Regions from separate parts of the Devosia sp. LjRoot16 genome, predicted to be linked through region 2. Evidence: predicted binding sites of a transcription regulator. Region 2 holds the regulator's gene; each other region holds the start of a gene.
What was found. The regulator LexA, encoded in region 2, represses DNA repair genes until DNA is damaged. The targets are predictions, from matches to a motif close to TGTTCNNNNTGTGTTCNG.
Positions count from the first base shown of each region.

Region 1: radA (DNA repair protein RadA) is a predicted target of LexA. The motif match lies at 9,000-9,017, and genes of this name have one in related genera.
Region 3: recA (recombinase RecA) is a predicted target of LexA. The motif match lies at 7,693-7,710, and genes of this name have one in related genera.

Region 1 covers NZ_CAXUPH020000004.1:61,702-72,095, forward strand. The annotation lists gene ACSQ23_RS18240 (replicative DNA helicase) at 1-715, shown strand, start outside; gene alr (alanine racemase) at 718-1,854, shown strand; gene ACSQ23_RS18250 (AAA family ATPase) at 1,876-2,370, shown strand; gene ACSQ23_RS18255 (pirin family protein) at 2,375-3,187, opposite strand; gene ACSQ23_RS18260 (GlsB/YeaQ/YmgE family stress response membrane protein) at 3,331-3,585, shown strand; gene ACSQ23_RS18265 (YidB family protein) at 3,618-4,160, shown strand; gene ACSQ23_RS18270 (SDR family NAD(P)-dependent oxidoreductase) at 4,205-4,975, opposite strand; gene ACSQ23_RS18275 (VOC family protein) at 5,117-5,584, shown strand; gene ACSQ23_RS18280 (S41 family peptidase) at 5,581-6,573, opposite strand; gene ACSQ23_RS18285 (enolase C-terminal domain-like protein) at 6,724-7,938, opposite strand; gene ACSQ23_RS18290 (2'-5' RNA ligase family protein) at 8,141-8,755, shown strand; gene radA (DNA repair protein RadA) at 9,069-10,394, shown strand, end outside.
Region 2 covers NZ_CAXUPH020000003.1:50,930-61,323, reverse strand. The annotation lists gene gltX (glutamate--tRNA ligase) at 1-605, opposite strand, end outside; gene ACSQ23_RS14670 (ComEC/Rec2 family competence protein) at 746-2,881, shown strand; gene ACSQ23_RS14665 (beta-galactosidase) at 2,850-4,808, opposite strand; gene ACSQ23_RS14660 (SMP-30/gluconolactonase/LRE family protein) at 4,816-5,688, opposite strand; gene ACSQ23_RS14655 (2-dehydro-3-deoxy-6-phosphogalactonate aldolase) at 5,685-6,296, opposite strand; gene ACSQ23_RS14650 (2-dehydro-3-deoxygalactonokinase) at 6,300-7,205, opposite strand; gene lexA (transcriptional repressor LexA) at 7,477-8,199, opposite strand; gene ACSQ23_RS14640 (ATP-binding protein) at 8,349-10,394, opposite strand, start outside.
Region 3 covers NZ_CAXUPH020000003.1:283,977-294,370, reverse strand. The annotation lists gene ACSQ23_RS15860 (aldo/keto reductase) at 1-598, opposite strand, end outside; gene ACSQ23_RS15855 (hypothetical protein) at 724-939, shown strand; gene ACSQ23_RS15850 (HlyD family type I secretion periplasmic adaptor subunit) at 936-2,234, opposite strand; gene ACSQ23_RS15845 (type I secretion system permease/ATPase) at 2,227-3,945, opposite strand; gene ACSQ23_RS15840 (calcium-binding protein) at 4,178-6,277, opposite strand; gene araD1 (AraD1 family protein) at 6,535-7,527, opposite strand; gene recA (recombinase RecA) at 7,783-8,859, shown strand; gene alaS (alanine--tRNA ligase) at 9,306-10,394, shown strand, end outside.

The DNA of each region.
Region 1 (10,394 bases), on a different contig from region 2:
GCATGTCGGCTTCTTCAGCCTCGAAATGAGCGCCGAGCAGCTGGCGACGCGTATTCTCGCCGAGCAGGCCGAGATCTCTTCGTCCGACATCCGGCGCGGCAACATTCACGAGAGCCAGTTTTCGAAGCTCGTCGACACCTCGAACCTGATGGCGCAGGTGCCGCTCTATATCGACGATACCGGCGGCATCTCGGTGGCGCAGCTGGCCGCCCGCGCCCGGCGCCTGAAGCGGCAGAAAGGCCTCGACCTGTTGATCGTCGACTACCTGCAGCTGCTCAGCGGCTCGTCCAAGAAGTCGAGCGAGAACCGCGTGCAGGAACTGACCGAAATCACCACCACGCTCAAAGCGCTGGCCAAGGAGCTGGAAGTGCCGATCATCGCGCTCAGCCAGCTCAGCCGACAGGTGGAAAACCGCGACGACAAGCATCCGCAGCTTTCGGATCTGCGCGAATCCGGCTCTATCGAGCAGGACGCCGACGTGGTGCTGTTCGTGTATCGCGAGGAGTACTACCTCAAGAACAAGGAGCCCAAGGAGGGCACGCCGGAACACATGGCGTGGCAGGGCGAGATGGAACAGGTGCACGGCAAGGCCGAAGTGATCATCGGCAAGCAGCGTCACGGCCCGACGGGTACCGTGCAGGTGAGCTTTGAAGCGCAGTTCACGCGCTTCGGCAATCTGGCGCGCTCCGAATACCTTCCCGAAAGGATGGAATAGTGATGGCGGCACCGGCCATTGCGACCGGTTACGGCGGGCGGCTGACGGTCGACCTGGGCGCGCTGAAGCGCAACTGGCAAGCTCTCGACAAGGTGAGCCGCGGCGCGCTGACCGGCGCGGTGGTGAAGGCCGATGCCTATGGCACAGGCATCGCCCAGGCCTCGCGCGCCTTCTACGAGGCGGGCGCCCGCTTCTTCTTTGCGGCAACGCCCGACGAAGGCATCGCGGTGCGCGCGGCGCTGCCCGAGGACAGCCACATCTTCATCCTCTCCGGGCTCTATCCGGGGTCGGCGCCGCTCTATGTCGGCGAACGGCTGATGCCGTGTCTGGCCTCGATCCCGATGCTGGAGGAATGGCTCTCGGCCTGCGCCGCTTCCAATCAGGCGCTGCCGGCGGCGCTGCATTTCGATACCGGCATCAACCGGCTCGGCTTCCGGCTCAACGAGACCTCGATCGTCAAGCGGCTGATCGACTCGATCGGCTATGCGCCGCAGATGATCATGAGCCATCTCGCCTGCGCCGATATGCCGGCGCACGAGAAGAACCGCACACAGCTGGCGCTGTTCACCTCGGTGATGGCGCAGTTCCCTGGCATTCCGGCGTCGCTCTCGAACTCGGCCGGGTTGATGAGCAACCGGGACAACCATTTCCAGATGGTGCGCCCGGGCATCGCGCTCTATGGCGGGCGGGCGGTCGCCGGGCGGCGCAACCCGATGGCGCCGGTGGTGACGCTCGAGGCGCCGGTGCTGATGACCAAGGACGTCAAGACCGGCGAGACGGTCGGCTATGGCGCGCTGCAGACCATGTCGCGCGACAGCCGCCTCGCCATCGTTGCCATCGGCTATGCCGACGGTTTCTTCCGCTCGCTGAGCTCGTCGAACAACCACCGCGGCACGCATGTGGTGATCAATGGCCAGCCCTGCCCGGTGGTCGGGCGCGTGTCGATGGATATGATCGGGGTAGATGTCACCGACCTGCCGCGGCCACCGGCGCCGGGCGAGATGGCCGAGATCATCGGCAGGCAGATCACCGTCGACGACCATGCCGACATCGCCAACACCATCGGCTACGAAGTGCTGACCAGCCTTAAGGGTCGTTACTCGCGCAACTACATGGAAAGCGCCGCGCCGACCGTATGAGCCAGGGCGGGGTACCGATCGATGGCTGACGCCGTGCGCGTGCTGATCACCGGCAATGGCGGCTCTGGCAAGACTTGGCTGGGCGAGCGGTTGTCGCAGCGCCTGTCGGTGCCGCTGGTGCGGCTCGACGACCTCTACTGGGACGGCGCGTATGGCGGCAAGGAGCGGGACAAGCGGGTGGTGTTCGACGAGGTGGTCGAACGCGCCACCGAGGGTTCGTGGGTAATGGAGGGCGTCTATGGCTGGCTGCTGCCGGCCGCCCTGCCCCGCGCCACCGAGTTCATCTTCCTCGATCTGCCGGTGGAAGAGTGTCTCGACAATGTGCGCCGGCGCGGCAACCAGGGCGGCGGCAGCGAAGCCTCGTTCGCGGCGCTGCTGGCCTGGGTTACCGAGTATCCGACGAGGAGCAACGCCAACTCGCGGCAGGCGCATCAGCGGCTGTGGGATGGCTTCGAGGGGACGAAGTACGTGCTTGGCAACCGCGGTGAGATAGATGAGTTCGTCGGGCTCCGGTGATGGATCACGTTCGCCGCCGGAACCATTGCAGCACGCCGAGAAGCCAGAGCAGCAACCGTGCACGTGAGGGCGGCGGAATCTTTGGGCTATCGCCGATGGTCCCCTGGCGGACCAGTTGCGCGGTGGGATCGATGAGGAAGGCCACGACCACCGCGGCAGTCTTTGCCTCGATCTCCAGCGTCTCGCCGGCGAGCAACAGGCCCTGCTCGGCTTCGCCAAAGCTCTGGCCGCCGGCTTCGATGTCGCCGGTGAACACGTAGAAATAGACGTCACGGCCGGGGATATCCGGCAGCGTGACACGAGCACCGACAGTGAGCCGGATATCGAAGAAGTCGATGGTGTTGCGCACGAAGAAGGGAGCGCTGCTGCCTTCGGGTCCGAACAGGTGCCGCCAGACGTTCGGCATCCAGGCTGGAAGCGGCCCGTGCTGGATGTTCGGCTCGAGGTCGATGCTATGTGGACGCACCATGATCTGCAGCATGCGCAAGGGCGGGTCGGTCGGCAGCGTCCGCTCAGAGTGCCAGAAGCTGCGGCCGGCATTCATCACCAGCAGGTGGCCGGGGTCGGTGACCAGGTCGCCGCTGACGTCATCGTGGTGGCGCATCACGCCGTCAGGGACCCACGAGATGATCTCGTCGTTGCGGTGCTGATGCAGGGCAACGAGACGGCCCGGCGCGAGGAACGACTCGACCACCAGCGCCAACGCGCCGTGCCCATGATCGGTGGGACGCGGGAAGATCCAGCCGGGCATGTTGAGGCGGATGACGAAACCGCCCGAGTCGCGCGTCACCTTGCTGCGTCCGGCCTTCAGCAACACCATCCCCCTCCTGTCGCTAGCACCTGGCTTGCCGGTGCACTGGTGATCTCGACCCGAATCTCCCCACGACCGGAACACTGTCAGCAACTGGGCGTTGTCCGAGACCTCCGCGCATTTGCGCGAGGGCTTAGGGGACTTCGCCTATGGACATTCTGTGGACCATTATCATCGGTCTTGTCGCCGGCATCGTGGCAAAACTCATCCTGCCCAACAGCGGCGGACCGTCGGGCTTTGTGATGACAGCGGTGCTCGGCATCGTGGGCGCGTTCGTCGCTTCCTTCCTCGGGCAGGCCCTTGGTTTGTACGCGCCCGGCGAAGGTGCCGGGCTGATCGGCGCCGTCGTCGGTGCCGTGATCGTGCTGTTCGCCTGGGGCGCATTCATGCGCCGTCGCACCTGACGACCCAATCCATCCCTGAAAGGACCAGTCACATGGCCAAGAACGCAATGCCTTCAATGGTCGCCCTGCTCGGGTTGCTTGCCGTGGCGGGCTACCAGAACCGTGACAAGATTGCCGAAGCGCTGAAGGGCTTTCAGAACCGATCGAGCACCGGCCCCGACGGAGCTCCGGCCCAGGATGGGCTTTCGAGCATTCTGGGCAGCCTCGGCGACCTGTTCGGTGGTGGCGGCAATGGCCCAGACGCGAGCCGGCCCGCTGGCAGCGGGAACGGCAACGTGCTCACCGGCGGGCTCGGCGACCTGATGGACAGCTTCCGCAACTCGGGCCAAGCGGAAACTGCCGATTCCTGGGTCACTGTAGGCGTTCCTACCAAGGGCCTGTCGCCCGCGCAGGTCGAGCAGGCGGTGGGCGCAGAGAACCTGGCCGAGCTGTCGCAGCGCACCGGCCTGTCACGCGAGGAACTGTTGAAGCGTCTCGCCACTGCAATTCCCGAGTCGGTTGACCGGCTGACCCCGGGTGGCAACATTCCGCAATCCGACACCGAGATCCGCGACCGGTTGACCGGAACGGCGTAACGTCATCGGTCGCGGCAGGCGCCCCACACACCGGCCGCGACCGATCAGCCCTCCATGATCAGGTCGTGCAGGCCGCCGGTCATGATGCCGCCTTCGACGGGGAGGTTGATGCCGGTGATCCATGCGGCATCGGCCGAGGCAAGAAACGCCACCGCGGCGGCGATGTCCTCCGGTTCGCCGAGGCGGCCGAGCGGATATTTGCGGGCACGCTTGCCGCCATCGTCTTCACGCACCGTCCAGTTGCGGGTGCGGATGGTGCCGGGGCTGATCAGGTTGAAGCGGACGCCTTGGCTGCCGTAACGGGCCGCAAAATTCTTGGTGAGGATTTCGAGCCCGGCCTTCGCCGCTGAATAGGCGTAGCCACCAAAGGCCCAGTTGCCATTGATCGAGCCGATGCTGACAACGTTGCTGCCCGGTCCGGCCGCGATCAGCGCCGGCAGGGCGGCGCGGACGCAGCGGAAAACGCCGGTGAGGTTGACGTCGATCTTGCGGTCGAACAGCTCATCGGGAATTTCGCCGAGCGCCGGCTCGTTCCAATCGCCACCGGCGGTGTTGACGAGAACGTTGAGCCTACCGAAACGACCGACTGTATCGGCGATGGAGGCATCGACGGCGTCACGGCTGGTGACGTCGCACGTGCTAGCGAAGGCCCGCGCGCCCGTCGCGGCGATCTCGGCGGCGACGGCCTCCGCCGCGGGGCCATCGATATCGGAGACCGCAATCGAGCCACCTTCGGCGGCGAGGCGCAGCGCAGTGGCGCGGCCGATGCCGTGCCCTGCCCCAGTGACATAAATCGCTTGGCCCTCGAACCGCATCCCGTACTCCCTGGTGTTCACGTGGGCGGGCACCCTAGCGGCAGTCGCGAGGTCGACCAACCCACCGGCTTGACAGAGGATGCTCACTCGTATTCAACAATACTGTTGATCAACACTTTTGTTGAATACAGGAGCCCGAATATGCCGGCAAAGCAGCCAACCTTCACCAAGACGATGCAGCTGGGCATCGTGGTGCCCAACCTCGAGGCGGCGGTCCGTGCCTATGAGGAGCAGTATGGCATCGGGCCGTGGGAGTTTATGGAGATCGGGCCGGAGAACGCCGAGAATGTCCTGGTCGACGGCAAACCGGCCGAGTGGCGCTCGCGCATCGCCATGACGATGATCGGCGATGTGATGTGGGAGCTGATCGAGCCGAGAGACGAGAACGACATGTTCGGCAAGTTTCTCGCCCAGCGCGGCGGGGTCGGCGGCGTCCACCATGTCGCGGTACAGACGCCGGACTTCCGGCAGACGCTGGCCGACCAGGCGGCGCGTGGCGGGCAATCCACCCTCAGCGGCACCTTCACCGGCATCGCGGTGCACTATCTCGACAGCGCCCCCGATATCGGGGTGATCCTCGAGGTGTTCAGCGGCATGCCGGACCTCTAGGCGCCGAGCGCCCACTCGAGTACCGGATCGCGGCCGGCGACGAAGTCGGCATAGCTGGTATCGATCTGCTGGTCCGGATGAAAGCTGTCGGCGTCCTCCGGACCGAAGCGGTAGAGCCGGGTCGCGGCCGAGACCCGCAGCCCGGAGCCGGGCAGCGTGAACCAGCCGTTCTCCTGGTAGCCGAATGGCCGGGCGCCGATCGGCTCGCCGACGAGGATGGCTTCGGTTTCGCGGTGGAAATCGATGGCGTTGACCATGCTCGCGGAGAAGGTGCGGCGGCCGACCAGCACGAACAGTTGGCCAGCGACCAGCCCCAGCAGTTCGATGGGGAGCAGCAGCCACTGCCGGCCCGCGAGGAAGTTACCGCCACCGTTCCGCCGGAGGTCGACGATGAGCCGTCGCGCCGGTTGTTGCTTGAGGGTGTCGAACAGCCTGATGGCATTGGCCTCGAGCCCGCCATAGGAACGAAACTGCACGTAGATCGCATCCCGTTCGGCTACATGCGAGAACCAGAACTGTTCGTCCATCCGCTGCATCGAGAGCGGAGCGTGCTCGGCGGTCAGCAGCGGCTCGTCGCCTGGGCCCAGGGTGACAGCCACCTCGGTTCCGGCGGTATCGATGAGGCGAAACCGCGGTGGGATGCCCAGAGCCGAGAGCACCTCGGGCTCCCGCATAAGCTCGACGCTCTGCGCCAGCACATAGCCGGCGTTCTCGCCCTGCGGAATGAGCTGTTGCAACCGACCCTGGACATCCGCCACCGGTTGCTCGCCGATCGCCACCAGCTGAGTGCCGATCAACGTGCGGTGGGCAGCCGTGGCGCGAACCACCGCAAGTTGATCACCGAACCAGCAGAACTCGACCGGAAATTTCGGCCGAGGCGGCGCGGCGACGAAGGTGTGGCCGTCGCCGATGCTGGCCGCGATACCGCGCAAGGCAACGACCGCCGCGGCATCGGATAGCGAGGGCAGCCGAGCAGACAGCTCGGCCACCTTCGCCTCGAACGCCGCCTGCGAGATGAGATGAAACGGCTGTCGATGCCGGGTGACGATCCCTTCGGCCAGGTGAGCGAGGTCGGCCTGCCAGTCAGTGGAGCTTTCGATGGTCCGCCTCCCTCAATCGAGTCCGCCCGCCGGCCCTCGCTACGGCCGGACGATGCCGCCATCGCGGCGGCGGTCTTCGGCCATGTAATGCGACTTCGCCGCCTTGTCCGGATCGAGCAGCGCTTCGGCCTTCTTCACGTCGATATCGATGCCAAGCCCGGGCTGCTCGTTGCCGTAGAGGTAGCCGCCTTCGAGCAGCGCATGGCCGGGGAACAGTTCGTACTCCTCGGGCTTGAAGTGGTTCTCCTCCTGGATGCCGAAGGCGGTGGAGGCGAGATCGACATGCATTGCCGCCATCTGGTTCACCGGGTCGTTGTCGCCACCTTCCTGCCAGGCGGTCTGCACGCCGAACCATTCGCACAGCGTCGCGATCTTGCGCGCCTGGGTGATGCCGCCGCCCTTCGAGATACGGACGCGGACGAAATCGATCAGCCGCTCGGTGATCAGCGGCAGATATTCGTGCGGGTTGACGAACAGCTCGCCCATTGCCTGCGGCGTGGCGCATTGCTGGCGCACCTGGCGGTACCAGCCGACCTGTTCGGGCGAGAGCAGATCCTCGAGGAAGTAGAGCCGATAGGGCTCGAGGAGCTTGGCCAGCTGCACGGCATTGGTCGGCGCCAGGTGCTCGTGCACGTCGTGGGTAAATTTCGGTCCCCAGCCGAGCTTGTCACGCAGGTGCGCGAACATCTCGGGGATGGCCTGCAGGTAGGCGTCGTCGTCAAAGGCCTTGTCCTGCGGCCAGTGATCTTTCGGCCCGCGGGCATTGGCGCGATCGAGGAAACCGCCGCCGCCGTAATTGCCCAGCTGGCAGCGGATGACCGTGTAGCCCTCCTCCCAGTAGCGGCGGACATCGTCCTCGAGCTCGGTGAGCGAGTCGCCCTGGGCGTGGGCGTAAGCGGCGACAGCGCTGCGGGTCTTGCCGCCGAGCAACTGGTAGACCGGCATGCCGGCTTCCTTGCCCTTGATGTCCCACAACGCCATGTCGATGCCGGCTTGGGCAGTGTTGCCGATGGCCTCGTTGCGCCAGTAGCTCTGGGTATAGACGGACTGCCAGATGTCCTCGATGCGGCTGACGTCGCGACCGATCAGCAGGGGCGTGACATTCTCGATCGCCGCCTCTACCACCTTGGCGCGGTAGTGGTCGGAGGCCGATCCGATGCCGTAGAGGCCGGGCTGATCGGTCAGAACCTTGACGAACAGCCAGGTGCCGTCGGCGCGCGTGCGGATCGTCTCGATCCCGGTGATCTTGGTCATCTCTTCCCTATGTCTGCTTGTTCCGGCCGCTGGTCGGGCCGTTCGGAGTCGCGAGGAGGTGAGCTTCGCAACCAGCGGCGGCGGAGGCAAGTTGGGCGAAGGTCGAGCGCACCGCTTCGGTGCAATTTGTTCTCTTTTTGTTCTTGACTACCGTTCAGCCTCACTGGTTCCTTGTGTGTCCCTAAGCCGGAGGACCGATGAGATGACCGATCTGCCACAGCTGTCGATGTTCGCTGAGGACACGCGGCCGCTCAAGTCGATCAGGGTGCCGCCACGACAGGGGCGCGACCCGGTCTTCTTCGCGGTGCTGGTCGGTGGCGGGATCCGCCCGGTCTTGCAGGAGATCGTCGACGAGCAGCGGCGCCTCTACGGCATCACGGCGGCGCTGTTGCCGGCGACGACGCTCCATATCTCGCTGGTCGGCGTCGGCTTCTACCAGGAACTGAGCGGCAGCGACCTCGCGGTGGCGATGGCGACCGGTGAGGCGATCGGCTTTCAGCCGTTCGATATTGCCCTCACCCGGCTCGCCAGTTTCCGTCGCAAGGTGGGCTCGCCGCCGCTGGTGCTGCGCCCCGGTTCGGACACGCCGCTGGTGGAGCTGGCCCGGCTGCTGCGCTGGGGCATGCTGGAGCGCGGCTTCGAGGTGCGCTCGGCCCCCAGCGAGGCGTTCCACCTGACGCTCTGCTACGACCGGGTGCACGCACCCGAGGTGGTGCTGGAGCGGCCGCCGACATTGCGGGTGGACGGGTTCGCGCTGGTCCGCAGTTTTTATGGGCAGGGACGGTATGAGGTGATCGGGGAGTGGCCACGGCGGTGAAGGCACGGACGCTCCACCAGCCCATCTCCCCGTTGGCGCCGATGGGAGGCACAGGGCCTCCGCTCCCACCGCGTGTCATGCCAGCGAAAGCTGGGACCCAACTCTCAGCTGGTGCGGGCGACGAAGTGGGTCCCAGCTTTCGCTGGGATGACAGCCGGTGAGATGGCAAGGTCGGGCCCACCATGGGCCCCTTGGAATTCTCCCCCGCAAAGGGGAGACGAGACCGGTGACTGCGGCCGCTGGTTGTTCACTCTTCGTTCTTGCCTTTGCCCGTATAGTCGGCTACCTGTCGTCGACTCCTCCGGGGCATCTCATGGCGCGTACCAAAACCTCCTATGTCTGCCAGGCCTGTGGCGCTCTGACCACCAAGTGGCAGGGGCGGTGCGAGGCGTGCGGCGAGTGGAACACCATCGTCGAGGAGATCGTCGATTCGGGCGTCGGCGCCGGGCCGAAATCGGCAATCGCCGGCGGCCGGCCGATCGAGCTGCTGCCGCTGGCCGGTGAAACCGAGACGGCGGCGCGGGTCGAGACCGGCATCGGCGAGCTCGATCGGGTGACCGGCGGCGGCTTCGTCATGGGCTCGGCGGTGCTGATCGGTGGCGATCCGGGCATCGGCAAATCCACCCTGTTGCTGCAGGCGGCGGCCGCGCTGGCCGAACGCGGCCGGCGCATCGTCTATGTCTCCGGCGAAGAAGCGGTGGCGCAGATCCGGCTCCGGGCGCAGCGGCTGGAGCTGGGCGATCGTCCCGTGCTGCTGGCGTCTGAAACCAATGTCGAGATCATCCTCGCCACGCTGCAGAACGGCCCGCCGCCGGACCTGGTGATCATCGATTCGATCCAGACGCTGTGGACCGATCGGGTCGAGAGCGCCCCGGGTACCGTGACGCAGGTGCGCACCTCGGCGCAGGCGCTGACCCGCTTCGCCAAGAAATCCGGCGCCGCCGTGGTGCTGGTCGGACACGTCACCAAGGATGGGCAGATTGCCGGGCCGCGCGTCGTCGAACACCTGGTCGACGCGGTGCTGTATTTCGAGGGCGACTCCAGCCACACCTTCCGCATTCTGCGCGGCGTGAAGAATCGCTATGGCGCCACCGACGAAATCGGCGTCTTCGAGATGTCGACGCTGGGCCTGCGCGAAGTGGCCAACCCCTCGGCATTGTTCCTCGACCAGCGCGACAAGGACGCGGCAGGCTCCGCCGTGTTCGCCGGCATGGAAGGCACACGCCCGATGCTGTGCGAAGTGCAGGCGCTGGTCTCGCCCTCGCCGCTCGGCACGCCGCGCCGCGCGGTGATCGGCTGGGATTCGTCGCGGCTGTCGATGGTACTGGCGGTGCTGGAGACGCGCTGCGGGGTGCGGATCGGCGCCAACGACATCTATCTCAACGTCGCGGGCGGGCTGAAAATCAACGAGCCGGCGGCCGACCTGGCGGTGGCGGCGGCGCTGATCTCGTCACTGACCGGCTCGCCTCTCCCCTCGTCCAATGTCTATTTCGGCGAGATCTCGCTGGCCGGCGGCGTACGCCCGGTGGCCCATGCGGCGCAGCGCCTGCGCGAGGCGCAGAAGCTCGGTTTCCTGGGCGCGGTAACCGGTCGGCTGGGCAAGGGCGACGTGCCCAACGGCATCGCCGTGGGCGAGTAT
Region 2 (10,394 bases):
CGGATGATGTGGGTGACGCCCATGTCGTGGTCGTCGACCACGACGGCCAGCATGTAGGTCGGAGTGCCGTCGGAGCGCAGGATGATGAAATCGTCAAGGTTCTCGGCCTTGAACACCACCTCGCCCTGCACATGATCCTGCACGCGGATCTCGCCGGACTGCGGCGCCTTGATGCGGATGACAGGCGCAACGCCAGCCGGGGCTTCCGCCGGATCGCGATCGCGCCAGTAGCCGTTGTAGCGCGGCGGCAGGCCGTTGGCCCGCGCGGTCTCGCGCATCTCGGCCAACTCCTCGGGCGAGCAGTAGCAATAGTAGGCCTGGCCACGCGCCAGCAGTTCGTTGGCGATCTCGGCGTGCCGGGCGGCCCGGGAGAACTGCATGAATGGCTCGCCATCCCAATCCAGCCCCAGCCATCTCAGCCCCTCGAAGATCGCCTTGACGGCGCCCTCGGTCGAACGTTCGCGATCGGTATCCTCGATGCGCAGCAGCATCTTGCCGCCGGTGTGGCGCGCAAAGGCCCAGTTGAACAGGGCAGTGCGGGCCCCGCCGATATGGAGATAGCCGGTGGGCGAGGGAGCAAAGCGGGTGACGACTGGGGTAGCCATGGGTCGGTGAAACATCCCGGAGAATTGGCGTTTGGCGGTGTGTAAGCACCCCGGGGCCGAAGCGCAAGCGCGGCAGTTGGCATGGCGGCACCACCCGGTTAGCATTACTGCCGCGATCGGGCGGAGCGGGGGCTCGGCGAATGACCGTGACTGTCGGAAAGGCGGTGGCTGAGCGGCTGGTTCCGGCGCGGGCCGAACCGGCGTTGCCGTCGCCGCTGCCGGCCAGGCTGCGGCCTCGTGTGACACTCTGGCAAGGCTTCCGCACCAGCGTTGCAACGGCCCTCGAACACCGACGGCTGTTTCTGCTCTGGCCTTATGCCATCATCGCCGGCCTCATGGTTTCGCTGGTGGCGCCGACTGAGCCCGAGCCCTGGGTACTTGGGCTCATCGCTTCTGCGATCGCCATCGGGCTGCTTTTCTCTCGCGGCCACACGGTTGTCTTTCGCGCCCTGACCCTCGCCGGTGCGTTCTGGGTTGGCATCTCGCTGCTCTCCATCCACGCGGCCTTGTTCGGCACGACAATGCTGGCCCGGCCGGCCTACGGCACCTATGAGATGCGCGTCGACGAGATTGTGTCGGAGCTCGAGAGCGGGACACGGGTCATCGTCTCGGCGATCACCCCGCAGGGAACGTCGCGGACCGTGCCGATGCGGCGTGCCCGGATCGTCATTGCCGATGGACCATCGCTGGCTCCGGGCGACATCATTCGCGCGCCGGTGCGGTTCTACGCGGTGCCCGGTCCGGTGGTTCCGAATGGCTTCGATAGCCAGTTCCACGCCTTCTTCGATGGGGTCGGCGCCTATGGCAACGCCACCGGACCGGTCGAGCGGGTATCGACCGGCAGCAACTCGGCGCCGGAACGGGTGATCGACGGCATCCGCCGCGGCATCGCCGCGCGCATCGACGTCGACCTCAGGCAGCCGACCGCCGGCATCGCGCGCGCCCTGATCACCGGCGACCAGAGCGCGGTGCCCGACGAGGCGCGCGAGACCATGGCCGCGGCCGGGCTGGCGCATGTGCTGTCGGTTTCCGGGCTGCACCTGACGATCGTCGCGGGACTGGTGCTGGTGACGCTGCGAGGCGGCCTGGCGCTGGTGAGCGGCATCCACCGGTTCGTTTCGGTCAAGCGCGTTGCTGCGGCGGGCGCCGTGGTCGCAGCGCTCGCCTATTTCGCCATTTCGGGTGGCAATGTTGCGGCGCTGCGCTCGACGATCATGCTGGTGCTGGTGCTCGGCGCTATCGTGTTCGGTCGGCGCGCGCTCACTATGCGCAATGTCGCCATCGCGGCGCTGATCGTCATCGCCACTGATCCCGCCAGCGTGTTCCGGCCGAGCTTCCAGCTGTCGTTCGCGGCAGTCGTGGCACTGATCGGCGCGTGGGAGCTGATGCGGCCGCCGGAGGGACGAGAGAAATCCCTACTGGCGCGCACCGGCGGATATCTGTGGGGCATCGTGCTGACCAGCCTGATCGCCGGGGCTGCGACGCTGCTGTTCTCCGTCTACCACTTCCAGCAGACCTCGCCGCTCGGCGTGCTGGGCAACCTGTTCACGCTGCCGCTGGTCGGCTTCGTGATGATGCCCTTCGCGGTGTTGGCAACGCTTGCCATGCCGTTCGGTTGGGAGGCTCCTTTCCTTGCCGTGATGGGGTGGTCGATCGACCGGATGCTCGATCTTGGCGGGCTGGTGGCCAGCTGGAGTTCGGGCCTCGATGCCAGTCCATTGCTGGCGCCCGTTGCCCTGCTGATGGGGCTCGCAACGCTTGCCTGGTTCACGTTCCTCTCGACCTGGCACCGGCTGATCGCGCCCGTGCTGCTGGTGCCGGCTGTTCTGCTGTTCGCCGTTGATCGTCCGCCTGATGTCCTTATCGCCGACACCACGCAGGCGGTGGCTTTGCGGGGCGACGCGGGCCTGCAGCTTGTGGCGGGTAAAGCCGACAGCTTTGCCGTCGGAGTGTGGCGCGAGACCTATGGCGAGGTCATTGAACCCGGCGCGCTGCTCAGCTGCGACAGTATCGGCTGCTTTGGCGCCAGCAGCCGGGGCTTCACCGTGACGATCGTGCGGGACCCGGCCGGCTTCTACGAGGATTGCGGCATGGCCGATCTGCTGATCGCCCGCCGGGCCGTCCCAGCCAACTGCGCGGCCGATACGGTGATCGACGCAGCTGCGCTGGCCCGCGGCGGGGTGCAGTGGCTGCGCTGGGATGAAGCGCGGGGCGGTTTCGAAATCCGCCCCGCTATTCCGCAACTCAGCCGGCCGTGGCGAGCAACGCTACCGTGACCCCGGCCGCTTCGATCTGGGCGCCGCCCAGCACATAGCCCTTCTCGTCGGGCGCCGCAGTCAGGTTTGCCACAGTGTCGCCGTAGTTAAAGTAAACGCGCCATTTACCTCTGGTGCGGCAGCGCACGCCGGCGGGGAGGTTGAGCGTCGGAACATCCGCTTCGGTGAGCAGGTGATCGACGATCCGCTGCATCAGGGCGCGATCACCGCTGGCTGCCAGGTAATTGAGCTTTCCCTGTGCCACCAGCACCGGGAAATCCTCTTCGTCCTCGATGACGATCTCAGCCCGGGTGTCGAGCCGCTCCCGCCAATGGCCGACGGCGCCGCCACCCTTGACCGAAACAGTCCGGCGCGGATCGGTGCTGTCGACGCGCGCCACCTTTGCGTCGAGGAGGTTCTGCGGCAGGTCCGGACCAAGGCCGGTGGGGATAGAGAAGTTCTCGGTCTTCGAGCCGGAGCGCGGGCCGATCAGCAGGTGGCCGTCAAAATTCTCGATGGCGGTGCGGAGCTGGTCGTTCCAGGCGAACAGCGCCGGGATCACCACCAGGTCATAACCAGAGAAATCGGTGGTCGAAGGCGGCAGGATATCGACGTCGACGCCACGCTTGCGCAGCGGCACATAGACGTTGCGGACATGCTGGTGGTGCGAGAACCCCTTGGCCTGCGGCTGGATCCGCCATGCCCATTCGCTCTGGTAATCGTAGACGATGGCGACGCGACCCTTGTTGGCCACCCCATCGATGCCGAGCCGCTTGAGTTCCTCTGCGACTTGCTTGGCCTCGTGGTAGGCCGGGGCCGGCTGGCTATCGGGACGCAAGAGGCCGGCATGCATCTGCTCCTGCGCGAATGGCGCCTGCCGCCAGCGGAAGTACGACACCACCTCAGCGCCGTGCGCGAAGGCTTCCCAGGCCCACAGGCGAGCCATGCCGGGCAGGGGATCGGGGTTGTACTCGGCCCAGTTCACCGGACCGGGTTGCTGCTCCATGATCCACCAGCGGCCATGGCCGACGGCACGGTAGATGTCGTGCTGCAGGCCCTGCGCGTCCGGCTCGCCCTGGCGGAAATACGCGGCTTTCACCTCGTCGGATTCATTGGAAACCGCGAGATGGCCGATCGGGTAGGAGTCCCAGCTCGCCACATCGAGCGTCTCGGCCACTTCGTAGTGATCGAACTCGGTGAAGCGGCCCATGAAGTTGTGGATCACCGGCAGATCGGGACGTGCGGCTTTCATCAGGTCGTACTGCGTCTTGTTGAACGCAGCGACCTGCGCGGAGGAGTAGCGGCGGAAATCGAGACAGGCTGCCGGCGCGGCCTCGGTCACCGTCAGGTTCGGCGGGTCGATTTGCTCGAAGTTGTTGTACTCCATCGACCAGAACACGTTGCCCCAGGCGGCGTTCAGCGCATCGATGGACTTGTACTTGTCTTTCAGCCAGAGCCGGAAACCAAGCGCGGCGGCTTTGGAGTAGGAGTGCACGGTGTCGTGGCAGCCATACTCGTTGTCGGTCTGCCAGCCGGCGAGCGCCTGGTGCTGGCCGACCTGGTCGATCAGCAGCCGGGTAATGCGGGCGCACTCACGCCGATAGCCCAGATGCGAGAAGTCGTAGTGTCGCCGCGAACCAAAGCCGCGCGGCCGGCCATCACGGTCGACCGCCAGCATGTCGGGCATCTTGTCGAGCAGCCAGCGCGGCGGCGTGGCCGTGGGCGTGCCGACGATGACCTTCAGGCCATGCTTGCCGAGCACATCCATGGCAGCCACCAGCCAGCCGAAGTCCATCTCGTTCGGCCTGGGCTCGAGCCGCGACCAGGCGAACTCGCCGATGCGGACATACTGGATGCCGATTTCCGCCATGCGGCGCGCGTCATCCTCCCACCATTCGACGGGCCAGTGTTCGGGGTAGTAGCAGACGCCGACAGCGGGAAAAGACACGTGAAACTCAGAGCTTGAGGAAGGGTTCGGCGATACCGGGCACGTCGAGCGCCACGGCGAAGACGCTGCCCGCATGCGGCTCGCGTTCGATCTCTGCGGGCGTCATGTGTTCGCGCGCCGTGGTGATGTAGAGGGTCTTGAGGTCGTTGCCGCCAAAGGCCGGGCAGCTCACCTGGCTGACGCCGGGCACCTCGACCACCTTGTCGAGCTTGCCGTCGGGCGAGATGCGGATGACCTTGCCGCCGCCCCAGCGGGCATTCCACAGACAGCCCTCGGAGTCGACCACCGAGCCATCGGCGCCGCCAGGGCCGTCCATGGTGAAGAAGTCTTCCCACGGCCCGACCGGCAGGCCGGTCTCCGGGTCGGTGGCGCATTTGACGATCATCTTGCCGGCGTCCGTGAAGTAGGCGGTGCGGCCGTCGGGCGAAAAGCAGATCGAGTTGGGGATGCGGATGTTCTCGATCACCTTGGTGGTCTGCCCGGCCCGGTACTGGTAGACGCCGCCGACTCCCGCTTCGGCTTTGCGGCCCATGGTGCCGATCCAGAAACCACCGGTGCGGTCGACGCGGCTGTCATTGGTGCGGTTGGTCGGAACATCGCCGTCGATCTCGGCGATCACCGAGGTCGTGTCGGTCAAGAAGTCGTAGCGGAGCAGGGCGCCCGACTGGGCGATTGCAAGGCTCTGCTTGTCGATCACCGCGCCGGCGCTGACGGTGTCCTTGAAGGTGATGCGGTCGACGATGTGGCCATCGGTTCCGGCGCTCAGCATGGTCTGGTTGAGGATATCGAACCAGAACAGGCGCTCGAGCAGCGGGTGCCAGAACGGGCCTTCGCCCAGCTCGCAGCGGCTATCGACAAAGAGCTCGGCCTTGGTGTTCATCGCGGTTTTCCCTGGTCATAGGCAGCGACGGCCGCGGTGGCGCGCAATGCCACATCCGCGGCGGACATGCCGGGCTTGAAAATGTAGGTGCCGAGACCGAAGCCGGCGCAGCCGGCGGCGAAGTACTCGGTGAAATTATCGGGATTGGCGCCCCCGACGGCGTAAAGCGGAATGTCGGGTGGCAGTACGGCCTTCATCGCCTTGATGCCCTTGGGGCCCAGCACTTCGGCCGGAAAGAACTTGAGGCCCGTGGCGCCCGAGCGGATGGCGTTGAAGGCGTCGGTGGGCGAGAAGACGCCCGGATACGAGGTCATGCCACGCTCGATGGTGGCGCCGATCACCGCCGGGTTGGTATCTGGCGAGACGACGAACTGCCCCCCGGCATCAGCAACGGCATCGACGTCGGCGCGGCTCAGCACGGTGCCGGCGCCGATCAGCGCCCGGCCCTCGAACACCTTGGCGGCATCCTCGATGGAGCGCAGCGCCTCCGGCGAGTTCAGCGGCACCTCGATCATGGTGATGCCGGCGAGCACCAGGGCGTCGCAGACTTCGAGGGTTTCATGAGGGGTGATGCCGCGAAGGATCGCGATGATGTGTCGGTGGGTCATGGTCTATGCCTGTCTTGCAGCCTTGAGGCCGGCGAGGGTGGCGTCGGTTGCATCGATAATGCGGGTGCTGGCGCCCAGCCGGGCGAAGGCCATCTGGTAGAGCCCGCAAAGGCCGACGCTGCCGACCAAGGGGATCTCGGCTTCGCCGATCCAATCGCGCTGGCCGCCGATTTCAGCGCCGATGAGCAGACCCGAGAGGAACCCGGCGCACCATGGTGCGCTGCGTCCTGAGAGGAGCGAGCCGGCGCGAACCTTGAACAGCGTCGCAGTCAGCCGTTCGGGACGTTCCAGCCCCTGATCGAGGCCGGCTTCGAAGCCGCGCTCCCGATCTTCGCCTTCGAGTTCGCCACCCAGCGAGTGACGCAGTACCGAGTGGGTGCGCAGCAGTTCGAAAATCTCGCCGGTCATGGCGCTCGAGAAGCGCTCGAGCCTGGTGCCAGAAAGCAGCGCCCATTTGCTGTGGGTGCCGGGCATCACCGCCAGACCGGAGAAGCCCGGGAGCAACGATGACAGGCCCAGCAACTGGGTTTCCTCGCCGCGCATCACGTCCTCGGCGCCGACATCACGCAGGCAGACGCCGGGAAGAATGCGGGGGTTGAGCGGACCGGGCATGTCGGGCGCCACCGCGCCTTGAACGAGGCGACCAAGCTCGGCCGGCGCGTCGAGATAGGGGGCCTCGATCCAGCCCTGGCGGGCACCGGCCATGCCGCAGATCAGCACGTCTTCGACATCCTCGGCGACACCGCTGAGCAGCGAGGTCAGCACATCGGGGTATTGTTCGCGGCTGAGGCGACCCATGCCATCCGGCGACGAGCGCGCGAAGGCGATCTCGCCGGCGGCGTCGATGCCCCATGCGCGCAGATTGGAAGTGCCCCAATCAACGGCGACCCATTCGACCTCTGCTGCCAAAACCTTCTCCCTGGCGCTGCACGTTTGCTGCGCACCGCCATGCCGCTAAAGCGCGATCGGGAAGGTTGTCCACTCTCCTGGTACGATCGCGACGGCCATTTGCATGGCGGCGCTGCCCGAGGATGCCCGAAGCCTCCCTTGGCGGCGCGGACCGTAACGTCTTTGCCGGCCCGGCCCTAGTGCAAATATCGGCGGGGAGGTTCGGTTTCATAAGAAAAAGGGCCGGCAAGGCTGCCGGCCCAGGGACCCGATTGGCGGTGGGGTCAATACGTCAGTATTTGCGCAGCAGGCCCACCAGCCGGCCCTGCACCTTCACCCGGTCAGGCGGGAAGATGCGGGTCTCGTAGGCCGGGTTGGCCGCTTCGAGCGCAACGGAGTTGCCGCGGCGGCGAAGCCGCTTCAGCGTCGCTTCCTCGTCATCGACTAGGGCGACCACGATCTCGCCAGTCGAAGCGGCGTCCTGCTTCTTGATCAGCACGGTGTCGCCATCGAAGATGCCGGCGTCGATCATCGAGTCGCCGCGGACTTCCAGTGCATAGTGCTCACCAGGCCCCAGCATTTCAGGCGGCACCATGATGGAGTGGCTGTGGGTCTGGATCGCTTCGATCGGCGTGCCTGCCGCGATGCGGCCCATTACCGGGATCGTCACCGCCCGATAGGAGTCGGCATTGACCACCGGTGCCGAGGGGCGGGCCGGAGGCGCCGACACCTTGCCGAGGTTACCCTCGATGACCGAGGGCTCGAAGCGGGCCTTGCGACCACCGAGCGAGGGGTTCATCGAATCCGGCAGCTTGATCACCTCGAGCGCGCGGGCCCGATTGGGCAAACGCCGGATGAAGCCACGCTCTTCCAGCGCGGTGATCAATCGATGGATGCCGGACTTGCTTCTCAGGTCGAGCGCGTCCTTCATCTCGTCGAACGAGGGTGGGATGCCGGACTCTTTCATCCGCTCGTGGATGAACATCAGCAGTTCGTGTTGCTTGCGCGTAAGCATGGGCGGCTCCGTGAGCAGAATCGGAACAAAGACTGAACGTGTTATACGTGTTCCAGTTATGTTCTGCAATCGAGCGGTGAATATTGCGTTACGATTGGGGGCGCAGCGAGCGGAATGAGCAGGTGTCGGGCCTAGGAACGCCGCTGCTCTCACCCATTGGCGAGGCGGCGGAGGAGGGCCGTGGCGGCGAGGAGATCCGAGGTAGCCTTGCCTTCGGTGAAGGCGTGGAGAGTGCCCGCAAGGAGCTCGTAGGCGGCAGTCCGCCGGTCCCTCGACCACAGGCGTGCGAGGCTCATGGCGGCCCTCAGTTCCCAGGCGAGCGCTCCCTGGGTTCGAGCGAGATCGATGGCCTCCTGCAGCAGCCGCGTGCCGGCCTCGATATCGCCGTCAGCGACCCTCGCGAGGGCGAAGGCCCGCAGGATCTCGGGTCGGCACCAGCCGCTGCTGCGTTCGGGGGAGAGCTTCAGCCCGCGCAGCGAGCCGGTGAGCGTCACCCAGGTCTCGGCCTGCAGGAAGCTCGCCGGCTGCAACAGGATGGCGCTTTCGCTGCGACGGCCTTCGCGGACGGCGATGTGGATCATCACCTTGCGGTAGAGATCGGCCCATGAGGTCCAGAGCGGCAGCCCGGCATGCTCGGCCGCGCGCCCCAGTTGCGTGATGCAGCCAACGGCTCGGTCATCCTCGCCGTACCACAGCAGCAAAGGGCAGGCGCCGAGGCCAATCGCTTCGCAGAGGGCCCAGGGACCTTGCTCGGCGGCGAAGTTCAGCGCCTCGAACAGCAGGTGGCGGGATTGGTCGGGCTTGCCCAGCAGCCACAGCCGGCGCGCCTCCACGACGCGCAGGGCCCCCCTCGGCGGGGAGGTCAGAATGGCGAGCGGCGCCGGCAATTGCCAGTCGGGTCCACCGATCATGGCGTTGGCGAGGCGGGCCGAGGCGGCATGGTCGCCGGCATAGTGGAGCGCCTCCGCCTGCAACCGGTCCGCGGTTTGCGCCAGATCGCGACGTCCGGCAGCGCGGGCATAGGCAAGAGCCGCCTGCGACAGCCCGGCGGCGTGCCGGAGGTGACCGGTGCGCAGCGCCAGGGCCGAGCGGACCAGCAGAAGTTCTGCATCGGCCCATGCGGCGGCCATGGTGCGGCCAAGGCGGGCCGCCTCGAGCAAGTGCCGGCCTTCGATGCGCAGCGGACCGGCGCGATCTTCCGTCAGCGTCGCCAGTTGCAGATGCAGCCGGAACCGCAGGTTGGCTGGCAGAAGCGCTCCGGCCCGTAGAGCTGTCACGGCGCGGCTCCGCATCTCATCATAGTGGCCACCCCGCAGCAGCAGGGGGCTCGCATGGGCCGCGAGGAGGGCGCCAGCGTCTAGGTCGCCATGCGGCGAAAGGCACCGGTCGAGTGCCTCGCGGACCTCCTCGACCAGGTCGCCATGCCGTTCCAGCCACTCGGCCCGTGACAGCTTCTGCCAGGCCTCGAGGGCATTGATGACATGCGACAGGGCGAGGTCGGCATGACGCCGTGCCGTCCGAGGCAAATCCTCCGACGCGGCGAGCCGTTCGGCGGCGTAGGCGCGCAAGGGGCGGGAGAGACGGTATCGCACTGCATGTCCACCCCGAGCGGTGAGCACCTGCGACTTTGCCACGAGGCCTCCCAGCGCGGCGATGAGGCGGCGATCATCGAGGTCGCCGTCGGTGGTCACGGCAGAGGCATCAGCCAGGTCGAACGCGCCGGCGAAGATCGACAGCCGCCGCAACACGATGCGTTCGTCGCCGGAAAGCGTGCCATGGTTGAGCTCATAGAGCCCGCGCATCGAACGGTGGCGCGGCGCAACGGTGCGGCGGCCATCGGACAGAAACTCGATACCGCGCTCGAGTTGGGTGCGCACTTCCTGCAGCCCGAACACCTGGATACGAGCGGCGGCCATATCGATGGCGAGCGGCAAGCCGTCGAGTTTGCGGCTGATGGCCACGAGGTGCCGGACGTCGCGGTCGCTGCCGCGCAGGGTTTCGTTGCCGGCCTGGACGCGCTCGATCAGCATGCGCACCGCGGCGTGGGTCATGGCCTCGTCCAGCCCGATATCGTCGCGTTCCGGCAGGTCGAGCGGCGCCAGGCGATAGACGTGCTCTCCGGCAGCTCGCAGCGGCTCGCTGCTGGTGGCGAGGACGTGGAGGCGCGGCAGCAGGCGCAGCACGGCTTCGATCGC
Region 3 (10,394 bases), 230 kb from region 2:
CGAACGCATCCATCAGCACTTCCCACTCGTTGACGCCGAGGCCGATGGCCGAAACCTTGCCGGTCGCCTTCAGCTCGTTGAGCGCCTTGTAGCCGCCATCCTCGGCAAGCTGCTTCCAGTAGATCGGGTTCTGCTCGGCGCTGTGAGTGGCGAGGCCGATATCGTGGACGTAGAGGATGTCGACTTTGCTCAGCCCGAGGCGGGCGAGGCTGGCCTCGTAGGAGCGCATCACGCCCCAATAGCTGTAATCGTAGACCTGCTCGAACGGCAGCGGCTTGATCCAGTTATGCGGATAGTCGCGCTCGGCCTCCGACTGTACCGGCCGCAGCAGGCGGCCGACCTTGGTGGAGATGGCGACGCCCTCGGTGCGGAAGCGCAGGCCATCGCCCATCAGGTGTTCGGAGCGGCCATAGCCATATTGCGGCGCGGTGTCGAAGTAGCGGATGCCGGCATCGAGGGCAGCGCCGACGGTGGCGCGGGCCTGCTCGTCGGGGACCTCGGAGAAGATGCCGGCGAGCGTCGCGCCGCCGAGCCCGAGCTCGGTCAATTCGAGGCTGGTCCGACCAACCTGGCGCTGCTTGAAACTGGTGGCGCTCATCTATGTACAAACTCCCTTGGCCCGACGGCGGCGGACACTGACATGTCAGTTGCACCGGGTAAACCAGCCAAAGGTGGTAGCGCAAGTGTTCGCGGCGTAAGCTCACCAAAGACCAGGAGATGGCCATGCTCAAGCTCGGCTTTGCCCACGCCTTGTTGCTCGATCTCGCTGACGGGAAGTCTGGACCAGCCCGGCGAAGCCCAAGGATTTCCGACAGCCTGGTGCTGATGCTGGCGCCGCTCGACAGCGGCCGGCTGCTGCTCGGCTTCATGAGCCGCCTCGGCCTCCTCGACGGACCGCAGCTCAAGCGGCTGCAGCAGGTGGCCAGCAACGAGGACTAGTCCTCGCGGAAGGCATGGCTGAGCTGTGCCGCCAGCGGCCCCAAGAGGTACGACAGCACCGTGCGGTCCGCCGTACGCAGAAAGGCTTCGGCCGGCATGCCGGCGGTGACGTGCTGGCCGTGGGGCAGGCGGGCGAGCTCGGTTTCGCTCAGTTTCATGCGGATCGAGAAATAGGCGACGCCCGTCGCCGGATCACGCGACAGGTCGGGCGAGATGGAGTCGACCGCGGCCACCAGTTCGGGCGTGGTTCGGGCATCGAGCCCGGTGAGCCGCACCGCGGCGGCTTGGCCGACGGTCAGCTTGTCGACATCGAGCGGCGAGACGCGTGCCTCGAGCGCCAGCCGGTCGGTATGGGGCACGACCTGCATCAGCGTCTCACCGGCCGCGACCACGCCACCGACGGTGCGAACGATCGACTCGTGGACGATGCCGGCCTGTGGCGAGCGGATTTCGAGTTTTGCCAGCCGGTCCTCGGCGGCGATCTTCTGTTGCAGCAGCTCGGCGATCTGCAGCCCGACATCGCGCAGGTCTTCCAGCACGCCGGCGCGGAAGGTGGCGGTGTTCTCGGCGATCTTGGCCCGGCTGCCGGCGATGGCGGTGCGAGCGGAGGCGATCTCGGCTGTGAGGTTGCCGGCCTCGCCCTCGAGCCGCGCCAGTTCGCGCTTGGAAGCGTTGAGCCGGCTGGCTTCCATCAGGCCATCGCGGAACAGCGCCTCGGCATCGACGACCTCGTCGGCGAGGATTTCGCTCTGCCGGCGCACCGCCGCCTGCTGGGACTGGAGCCCGGCGATCTGTTCGCCGAGCTGACCGATCTGCTCTTCCAATTGCGTCGTGAGACCGGCCTGCGCCGCGGCACGGCTCTGGCGCAGCCGCTCCTGCGCGGCGAGCAACCCGTCGAGCGTCGCGCGGTCCGGCCAGGCATCCAGACTGGCTGGAAGCGTCAGCTTGTCGTTACCGATGCTCTCGGCGGTGAGGCGCGCCTCGAGGGCGAATGCGGCGCTCAGCTGCGAGACGATGACCGCGAGATTGGCTGAAACCGTGGTGCTGTCGAGGTGCACCAGCAATTGGCCCGCCTCGACGGCATCGCCGTCCTTCACCAGGATGGCGCTGACCACACCGCCTTCCGGGTGCTGCACACGCTTGCTGCCTTCGAGCGGCACGACAGTGCCCTGCGCCACCACTGCGCCTGCGATCTCGGTGGTGCCGGCCCAGCCACCGAGCAGGCCAATAAATAGCGCCATGGCGCCGAGCCCGGCGAAGGCATGCCGCCTGAGGCTCCCGAGCGGATCAGCCATTGATCCGCACCCCTTCGATGCGTGGGGCAGGGGCTGTGACCTGCCGCAGCACTTCCTCCTTGGCGCCGAAGGCGCTCTGGCGTCCGTTCACCAGGTAGATCAGCTTGTCGCACACGGCGATGGCGCTGGGCCGGTGGGCGATGACGATCACCACGGCGCCGCGCGCCTTGGCTGATGTCAGCGCCGTGGTCAGCGCGTTGTCGCCGGCGAAATCGAGATTGGCGTTCGGCTCGTCGAGCACGAGGAGGAACGGGTCGCCATAAAGTGCCCGTGCCAGTCCGATGCGCTGTCGTTGCCCGGCCGACAGCGCCGCGCCGCGGGAGCCGATCCGGGTGTCATAGCCATCGGCAAGCCCGGTGATCAGCTCATGCACGCCGGCCAGCCGGGCTGCCTTCAGCACGCTTTCGCTGTCGGCGTCGGGGCGGAACCGGGCGATGTTCTCGGCGACGGTGCCGTCGAACAGCCCGACGCTTTGCGGCAGGTAGCCGATGCGGCGGCCGAGCTGGATCGGATCGAAATGCGTGAGCTCCGAGCCATCGAGGCGTACCTCGCCCTGCTGCACTGGCCAGATGCCGCAGAGGCCGCGCGCCAGCGAGGTCTTGCCCGAGCCGGAAAGGCCGAGCACGCCCATGGCTTCGCCCGCCGCGAGGGTGAAGCTGACACCGGCCACCAGCGGCGGCTTTTCCAGGTCCGGCCCAGTGGCAAACTGCCGGACTTCCAGAGTGAATTGCGGGTCGGGCAAGCTCAGCCGGTTGCCCGCCGGCGGTTGCATTGCCAGCAGCATCTCGGTGCGGCGCAGCGCCTGGCGGGCCGCTGTCAGTCCGCGCCACTGCGCCACCACCTGCTCGACCGGCGCCAGGGCCCGCGAGGTAACGATCGAGGCGGCAATCATCAGCCCGGCCGAAAGTTCACCACGGATCACCAGATAGGCGCCCAGCGCCAGCACTGCCGACTGCAGCAGGAAGCGGAACGATTTGGTTACCGACGAGTAGAGCGCGCCGACGTCGGAGGCGCGGTTCTGCACCTCGGCCAGCACCTCGGAGCGCGCCTGCCAGCGGCCGGTGACATCGTCGAGCATACCCATGGCGAAGACCGGCTCGGCATTGGCGCGGGCATCCTCGCCGAGCGCCTGGCGATGCGCCATGGCAGCGGCGGCTTCGGCGGTAGGCCGGCCTGACAGGCGCTCGTTGATCACCAGCAGGGTCGTCGCCACCAGCGCCCCGCCGGTTGCCAGCCAGCCGAGCGCCGGGTGGAACAGGAAAACCACGCCCAGATAGACCGGCAGCCAGGGCAGGTCGAACAGCGCCAGCGGTCCCGGCCCGCCGACATAGCTTCGGATGGAATCGAGATCGCGCACCGCGTCGGGTCGCACGAGGCCGAGCGGCAGCAACCCGGCGCGGAGCGAGGCGCGGAACACGTCGGGCGCGACCGAGGCCTCCAGCGCGCCGGCAAAGCGGAAGGCCATGCGCGAGCGCAAGAGGTCAAGCAAAGCGAGAAAGGCATAGGTGCCAGCGACCAGCGCGAACAGCGCCACCAGTGTCGGCACCGAGCGGCTGGCCAGCACGCGGTCGTAGACCTGCAACATGAATAGCGGGCCGGTGAGCACCAGGAGGTTGGTGGCAAGGCTTAAGAGGCCAAGCGCCAGCAGCGGGAAGCCGGTGCGCCTCATCAGGGCGCGGACGACGCTTTCGCGCCTGGCGCCGTTCGACATTTCACACCCCGTCGCTGCGATTGGGCCAGTGCGGCGGAGTCTCGTTTCGGCCGCGCCATGCATGAACCGGCGCCGTCGGATAGTAGCCATGCCTGGATGGCATGGCCGATGCGATGCCGAGCAAGAAAAAACCCCGGAACACTGGGGTTCCGGGGTTCAGGTCATGCGGGGTTGGTGCCGCATTTTTCAGCAACAGGTATTTGGGTGCCCCCGTGCCGAAATTCAGGGCAGGTCAGACGATCCAGTCCGACGATGCCAACAGGGATTCGAGCGTCGCGCCGTTGAGCCCCATGACGAGCGGGTCGCCATGCGTATCGGCGACGCGGATTTCGACGTGGTAGCCGCTGCCATCGACATCGATGCCGAGCGTATCGAAGCTGTCGCCGCCGCTGGCCGCCGCCTCTCGGAACGCCGCGAGGAACGCTTCCGGTGAGGCAAAGCTGGTGAGCCCGGTGTCGAGCCGGTCGCCGGAGCGAAGCGAAAAGTCCTCGACAGTGTCGCGGCCGGCCGAGAACACGAAGGTGTCGCTGCCCGAGCCGCCATTCAGCAGGTCATCGCCGCTGCCGCCGAACAGCCGGTCGTTGCCGGCCTGGCCGTAGAGATCGTCGCTGCCGTCGCCGCCGGACAGATAGTCATTGCCGCCACGGGCGAAGAAGCGGTCGTCGCCGCCGAAGCCGAACAGCTCGTTGTCGGCATCGTTGCCGGTGAAGCTGTTGTTGGAAGCGTTGCCGAAGCCGTTGACGGCGCGATCGCCGACGAGCTCCAGCGCCTCGTTCTCGTCGCCCAGCACGTAGCTGGTCGAGGCCACGATACGGTCGTAGCCGCCGCCCGACAGCACCACGTCATGCACCGAACTGACGACGATGCGATCGGCGTCGTCGGAGCCGAAATAGGTGGTCGGCAGGTCGGTGAGGGTCGAGGTAGCCACCGTGCCATCGGCGAAGCGGAAGGCTTCGACGCCGCCGACGATGTCGTAACTGCCGCCGGCCTTGTGCACGACGAAGCGGCCGGAGAGGTCGCGGGTCAGCGTGTAGTCATCACGGTCGCCGGCATAGGCCAGCACATCGGTGCCGAGCCCGCCATCGATGACGTCGTTGCCCTTCGAGGCGAACACCAGGTCGTCGCCCTTTTCGGCGTAGAGCCGATCACTGCCATTGCCGCCGACGAGAATGTCGGCGCCGGCGCGGGCATGGAACTCGACGCCGCTGTCATTGGCCACCAGCAGTTCGCTCTTGTTGGTGCCTTTGACGACGTCGAAGGTGACGGTGTTGGCATGGGGGTTAGTGGGGGCGCCATAGCTGGTGCCCTCGTCGTTCACGAACAGGGTCGGCGACAGGTAGGTGGCTTCGAGATCGGTGCGTTCCGAGCTTAGCACCGTGACGATGTTGTCGTGGTCGTCGCCGCCGTGGAAGTTGATGTCGCGGTTGGTCTCGCGCACCTGGATGGTGTTGTTGGCTTCGCTGGTCCAGCTGGCGAACAGCACGGCGTGGCGGGTGTCGAAGGCTTCGAGCCCGACCAGCTGGCTGTCGTAGAGCGCCTTGAGCTGGAAGGCGTAGCCGTTGCCGCCATCGCCCTTGTTCACCGCGCCATCGACCGAGAGGTTCGAGGCCTCGAGGAAGATCGACTGGGCAAAGGTGAAGCCGTTGGACGGGGCGTTGTCGATGGCGATGTCGAACAGTTTTGTGTGGCTGGTGCCCGACAGCGAAATGACGTTGGAGCGGTCGAACGCCTCCGAGACATTGGTGAAGCTGCCTGGATCCTGTTCGGCGAGGCCGGATTCGATGGTGAAGCCGCCGAGCTTGACGTTCTCGGCCACCTCGATCTTCTGCACCGAGGCAATGGTGGAGAAATCGAAGGCCAGGCCGTTGGTCAGCCGCACGGTGTTGCCGTTGACCGAGGCGACCTCGACCATCGAGGTGCGCAAAGGCTTATCCTCGCGCCACTCGGTATCGCCGATGGAGTCGAGATATTCGGGCGTGTTCTCGAGCTCGATCCACAGGTGATCGCCTGCTGCGAGTCCCGACGCGTCAGCCAGGTGCAGGTACATCGAGCCTTCCGCCGCCGGCTCGTCCAGCGCGAACTCGCCCGAGTAGCTTGGTACGTCGATGACGCCGCCGACCTGGAAGGCGCCGCCGGCGCGGGCATTGCCGGTGAGTTCGATGGTCGTGGCGCCCGAACCGGTGCCCATCACCGTGATGTCGTCGCGGTTGATGACGACGGTCTCATTGAACTCGAACGTGCCGGCGCCCATCAGGATGGTTTCGCCAGCCGGAGCGGAGTCAATAATGGTCTGCAGCTCGGCCGCGGAGGTCGAGGCGGATACGGTGATCATTGGGAGTACCTTTCGCTATAGGTGGAGGTGGACGCGAATGCCTCCCTTTGCACCGCGGCTATAGTGTTCCTGACGAGCGCTAATCCCGGCTGAGGCCGATCGATCGGATTTGCACCAAATTGCCAAGAGAACTCCCGCAACATCGCCCATCAATCTGGGCGGGGAGGGGGCCGAAATGTGCACGCTGTGGAAAAGGCCGAAAAGCAAGGAGCCGGGCACATGGCCCGGCTCCTCAAAAACTCAACGATGGCCAGCCCTTAGAGCTGGCGGATGGTCACGGGCCGGTCGTCGTTCCAGGCGACGGCATTGCGCAGCGGCAGGCCGAACTGGCTTTCCTCGATCTCGAACACATCGCCGGGCTCGGTCTTGATGCCGTCGGCAAAGCTCAGCGTCGCGGTGCCGAACATGTGGACGTGGATGTCGCCCGGCTGGCGGAACAGGTCGTACTTGAAGTGGTGGTGCTCGAGGTTGGCGATGGTGTGGCTCATGTTGTCCTCACCCGAGAGGAACGGCTTCTCCCACAGCACCTTGCCGGCGCGCAGGATCCGCGACATGCCCGAGACGTTGCGCGGCAGCTCGCCAACCCGCAGCTCCGGCCCGAACGAGCAGAAGCGGAGCTTGGAATGGGCGAGGAACAGGTAGTTCACCCGCTCGGTCACGTGGTCGGAGAACTCGTTGCCGAGCGCGAAGCCAAGGCGGAAAGGCGTGCCATCCTTGCCGATATAGTAGATGCCGGCGATCTCGGGCTCCTCACCGGCGTCCTTGGCGAAGGCAGGCGAGGGGATCGGCTGGCCCGGCGCGGTGACGGTGTAGCCGTTGCCCTTGTAGAACCATTCGGGCTGCACGCCGATCTCGCCCGGCGCGGGCTTGCCGCCTTCGAGACCCATGCGGAACATCTTCATCGAATCGGTCAGCGGCGCTTCAGCCTGCTGCTGGTTCGACTTGTGCATGGCGTCGCGGGTCGAAGCCGAACCCAGGTGGGTAAGGCCAGTGCCGGTGACGTAGAGGTGCGACGGATCGACATGGTCGATCGGGGCAAGCAGGCGGCCCTCACGGGCGAGCGCCTCGCGATCGAGCTTGGCGCCGAGGCCCTTCTCGATGACCACGGCGCGCAGCGACAGCCCGCGCTCGGCGGCTTCGGCAGCGAGCGCATAGACGCTCTGGGCTCCGGTGACCACGCTGGTGACGCCGCCTTCGGTGGCGCCGACGGCGCGCGCGCCCTTGTCGTCCTGGAACTGGATGAGATGCATGAAGCCCATTCCCTTGATTTTCGTTGCCGCCCTATAGCGCGGCGCAGCCGCGATTGCATTTGGATTTTGGATGTAGATCACCAACGCGGGTGCCAAGGGTGCGCAGCGGTCGAATCGCAAGGCGCCGGTGCGTAAGGAACAGCGAATTTACCCCCTTGACGATTTGGAAACGAAATGAGAACAGAATGAGTACATTAGATGGACATCTTATCGGTTTGCGCGGCGCAGACCGAAGTGGAATAAGGGAGACCGGTGATGGCTGCTGTTGCGCCTCTACGAGTTATTGAGGGATCGATGGATAAGGAGAAGGCGCTGGCAGCAGCGCTGAGCCAGATCGAGCGGAATTTCGGCAAGGGCACGGTGATGCGCTTCGGCGAGGGCGCCATTGCCCAGGTCGAGGCGATTTCCACCGGCTCGCTCGGACTGGATATCGCACTGGGCATCGGTGGGTTGCCGCGCGGCCGCATCGTGGAAGTGTTCGGGCCGGAAAGCTCGGGCAAGACCACGCTGGCGCTGCATGTGGTGGCCGAGGCGCAGAAGAACGGTGGCATCGCCGCCTTCGTCGACGCCGAGCATGCGCTCGATCCGATCTACGCCAGGAAGCTCGGCGTGAAGGTCGATGAGCTGTTGATCTCGCAGCCCGATACCGGCGAGCAGGCGCTCGAGATCGCCGATACGCTGGTGCGCTCCGGCGCCGTCGACGTGCTGGTGGTCGACTCGGTGGCCGCACTGACCCCGAAAGCCGAACTCGAAGGCGAGATGGGCGATTCGATGCCGGGCCTGCAGGCGCGCCTGATGAGTCAGGCGATGCGCAAGCTGACCGGCTCGATTTCGAAGTCGAAGGCGATGGTGATCTTCATCAACCAGATCCGCATGAAGATCGGCGTGATGTACGGTTCGCCCGAAACCACGACCGGCGGCAATGCGCTGAAGTTCTACTCCTCGGTCCGCCTCGATATCCGCCGCATCGGCGCGATCAAGGAGCGTGAGGAAGTCATCGGCAACCAGACACGCGTCAAGGTGGTCAAGAACAAGCTGGCTCCGCCGTTCCGCCAGGTCGAGTTCGACATCATGTATGGTGAAGGCATCTCCAAGACCGGCGAACTGCTCGATCTCGGCGTGAAGTCGGGACTGGTCGAGAAGTCCGGCGCCTGGTTCTCCTATGACAGCCAGCGGCTGGGGCAGGGGCGTGAAAACTCCCGCCAGTTCCTCAAGGACAACCCGGCGATCGCCGACCAGATCGAAAAGGGCGTGCGCGAAAGCTCCGGCATCCTCGGCGAAGCGCTGTTGGCCGGGCCGGAAGGTGACGAGGGCGACGACGGGGACGCGTGATCGGACCCGCCGGGATGTGAAGAAGAGGGCGCCCAGGTGGCGCCCTTTCGTTTTGAGCGGTGGGTTGCGTTTCCACGATCGTGCCATTCACGCCGGCGCTGGTGGGTAAACTCAATTGTGCCCATCCACCGGCCGTCATCCCGGCGAACGCCGGGACCCACTGCTCGGACAATGGACTGGGTACGAACCCCGCCGGTCCGTCACAGCAAGGTCGGATGGGTCGACGTTGGCGGAATGTTTGGTGCACTGGGTCCCGGCGTTCGCCGGGATGACGGCCGGTGCTTGTTGCGGGACTGACGACAGTGCGATCTCCGCGTCCTACGCACCCAATCTGACACCTCTCCCCACCCTGCGCTGGACACAACCGCAAGCCCCGCGATAGAAGGCCTTTCCTGTTGTTCTTGGCGGGGCTCATGGCCTCGCCATTTGTCTGTAAGAGACCCGTCATGACGAGCGTGAACGATATCCGGTCGAGCTTTCTGAGCTACTTCGCGAACAATGGTCACGAAGAAGTCGCATCGAGCCCGCTGGTGCCGCGGAACGATCCGACCCTGATGTTCACCAATGCCGGCATGGTGCAGTTCAAGAACGTCTTCACCGGCGTCGAGAAGCGCGACTATGTGCGGGCGACCAGCTCGCAGAAATGCGTGCGCGCCGGCGGCAAGCACAACGACCTCGACAATGTCGGGTTCACGGCGCGCCACCACACCTTCTTCGAGATGCTCGGCAATTTCTCGTTCGGCGACTACTTCAAGGAGCACGCGATCGAGCTGGCCTGGAACCTGCTCACCAAGGAGTGGGGCCTGCCCAAGGAGAAGCTGACCGCGACGATCTACGAAGACGACGACGAGGCGATGGCGCTCTGGAAGAAGATCGCCGGCCTGCCCGAGGATCGCATCGTGCGGCTCGGGGCCAAGTCGAACTTCTGGCAGATGGGCGATACGGGCCCGTGCGGTCCGTGCTCGGAAATCTTCTACGATCACGGCGACAAGTACTGGGGCGGCCCGCCGGGTTCGCCTGAGGAAGACGGCGACCGCTTCGTCGAGATCTGGAACCTGGTGTTCATGCAGTTCGAGCAGTTTGCGGACGGCTCGCGCACCAGCCTGCCCAAGCCTTCGGTCGATACCGGCTCGGGCCTCGAGCGCGTCGCGGCGGTGATGCAGGGCACGAACAACAATTACGAGATCGACCTGTTCAAGTCGTTGGTTTCGTCGACCATGCACGCCACCAACTTCAATGGCGACCCGACGACGCCGAGCCTGCGCGTCATCTCCGACCACGTGCGCGCCATGAGCTTCCTCATTGCCGAAGGCGTGCTGCCGTCGAACGAAGGTCGCGGCTACGTGCTGCGCCGCATCATGCGTCGCGCCATGCGCCACGCGACCCTGCTCGGCGCCACCGACCCGGTGATCCACAAGATCGTGTCGACGCTGGTCAAGGAGATGGGCCAGGCCTATCCCGAGCTGGTCCGCGGCGAGCAGATGATCGAGGAGACGGTCCGGCTCGAGGAGCAGCGCTTCCTCAAGACGCTGAGC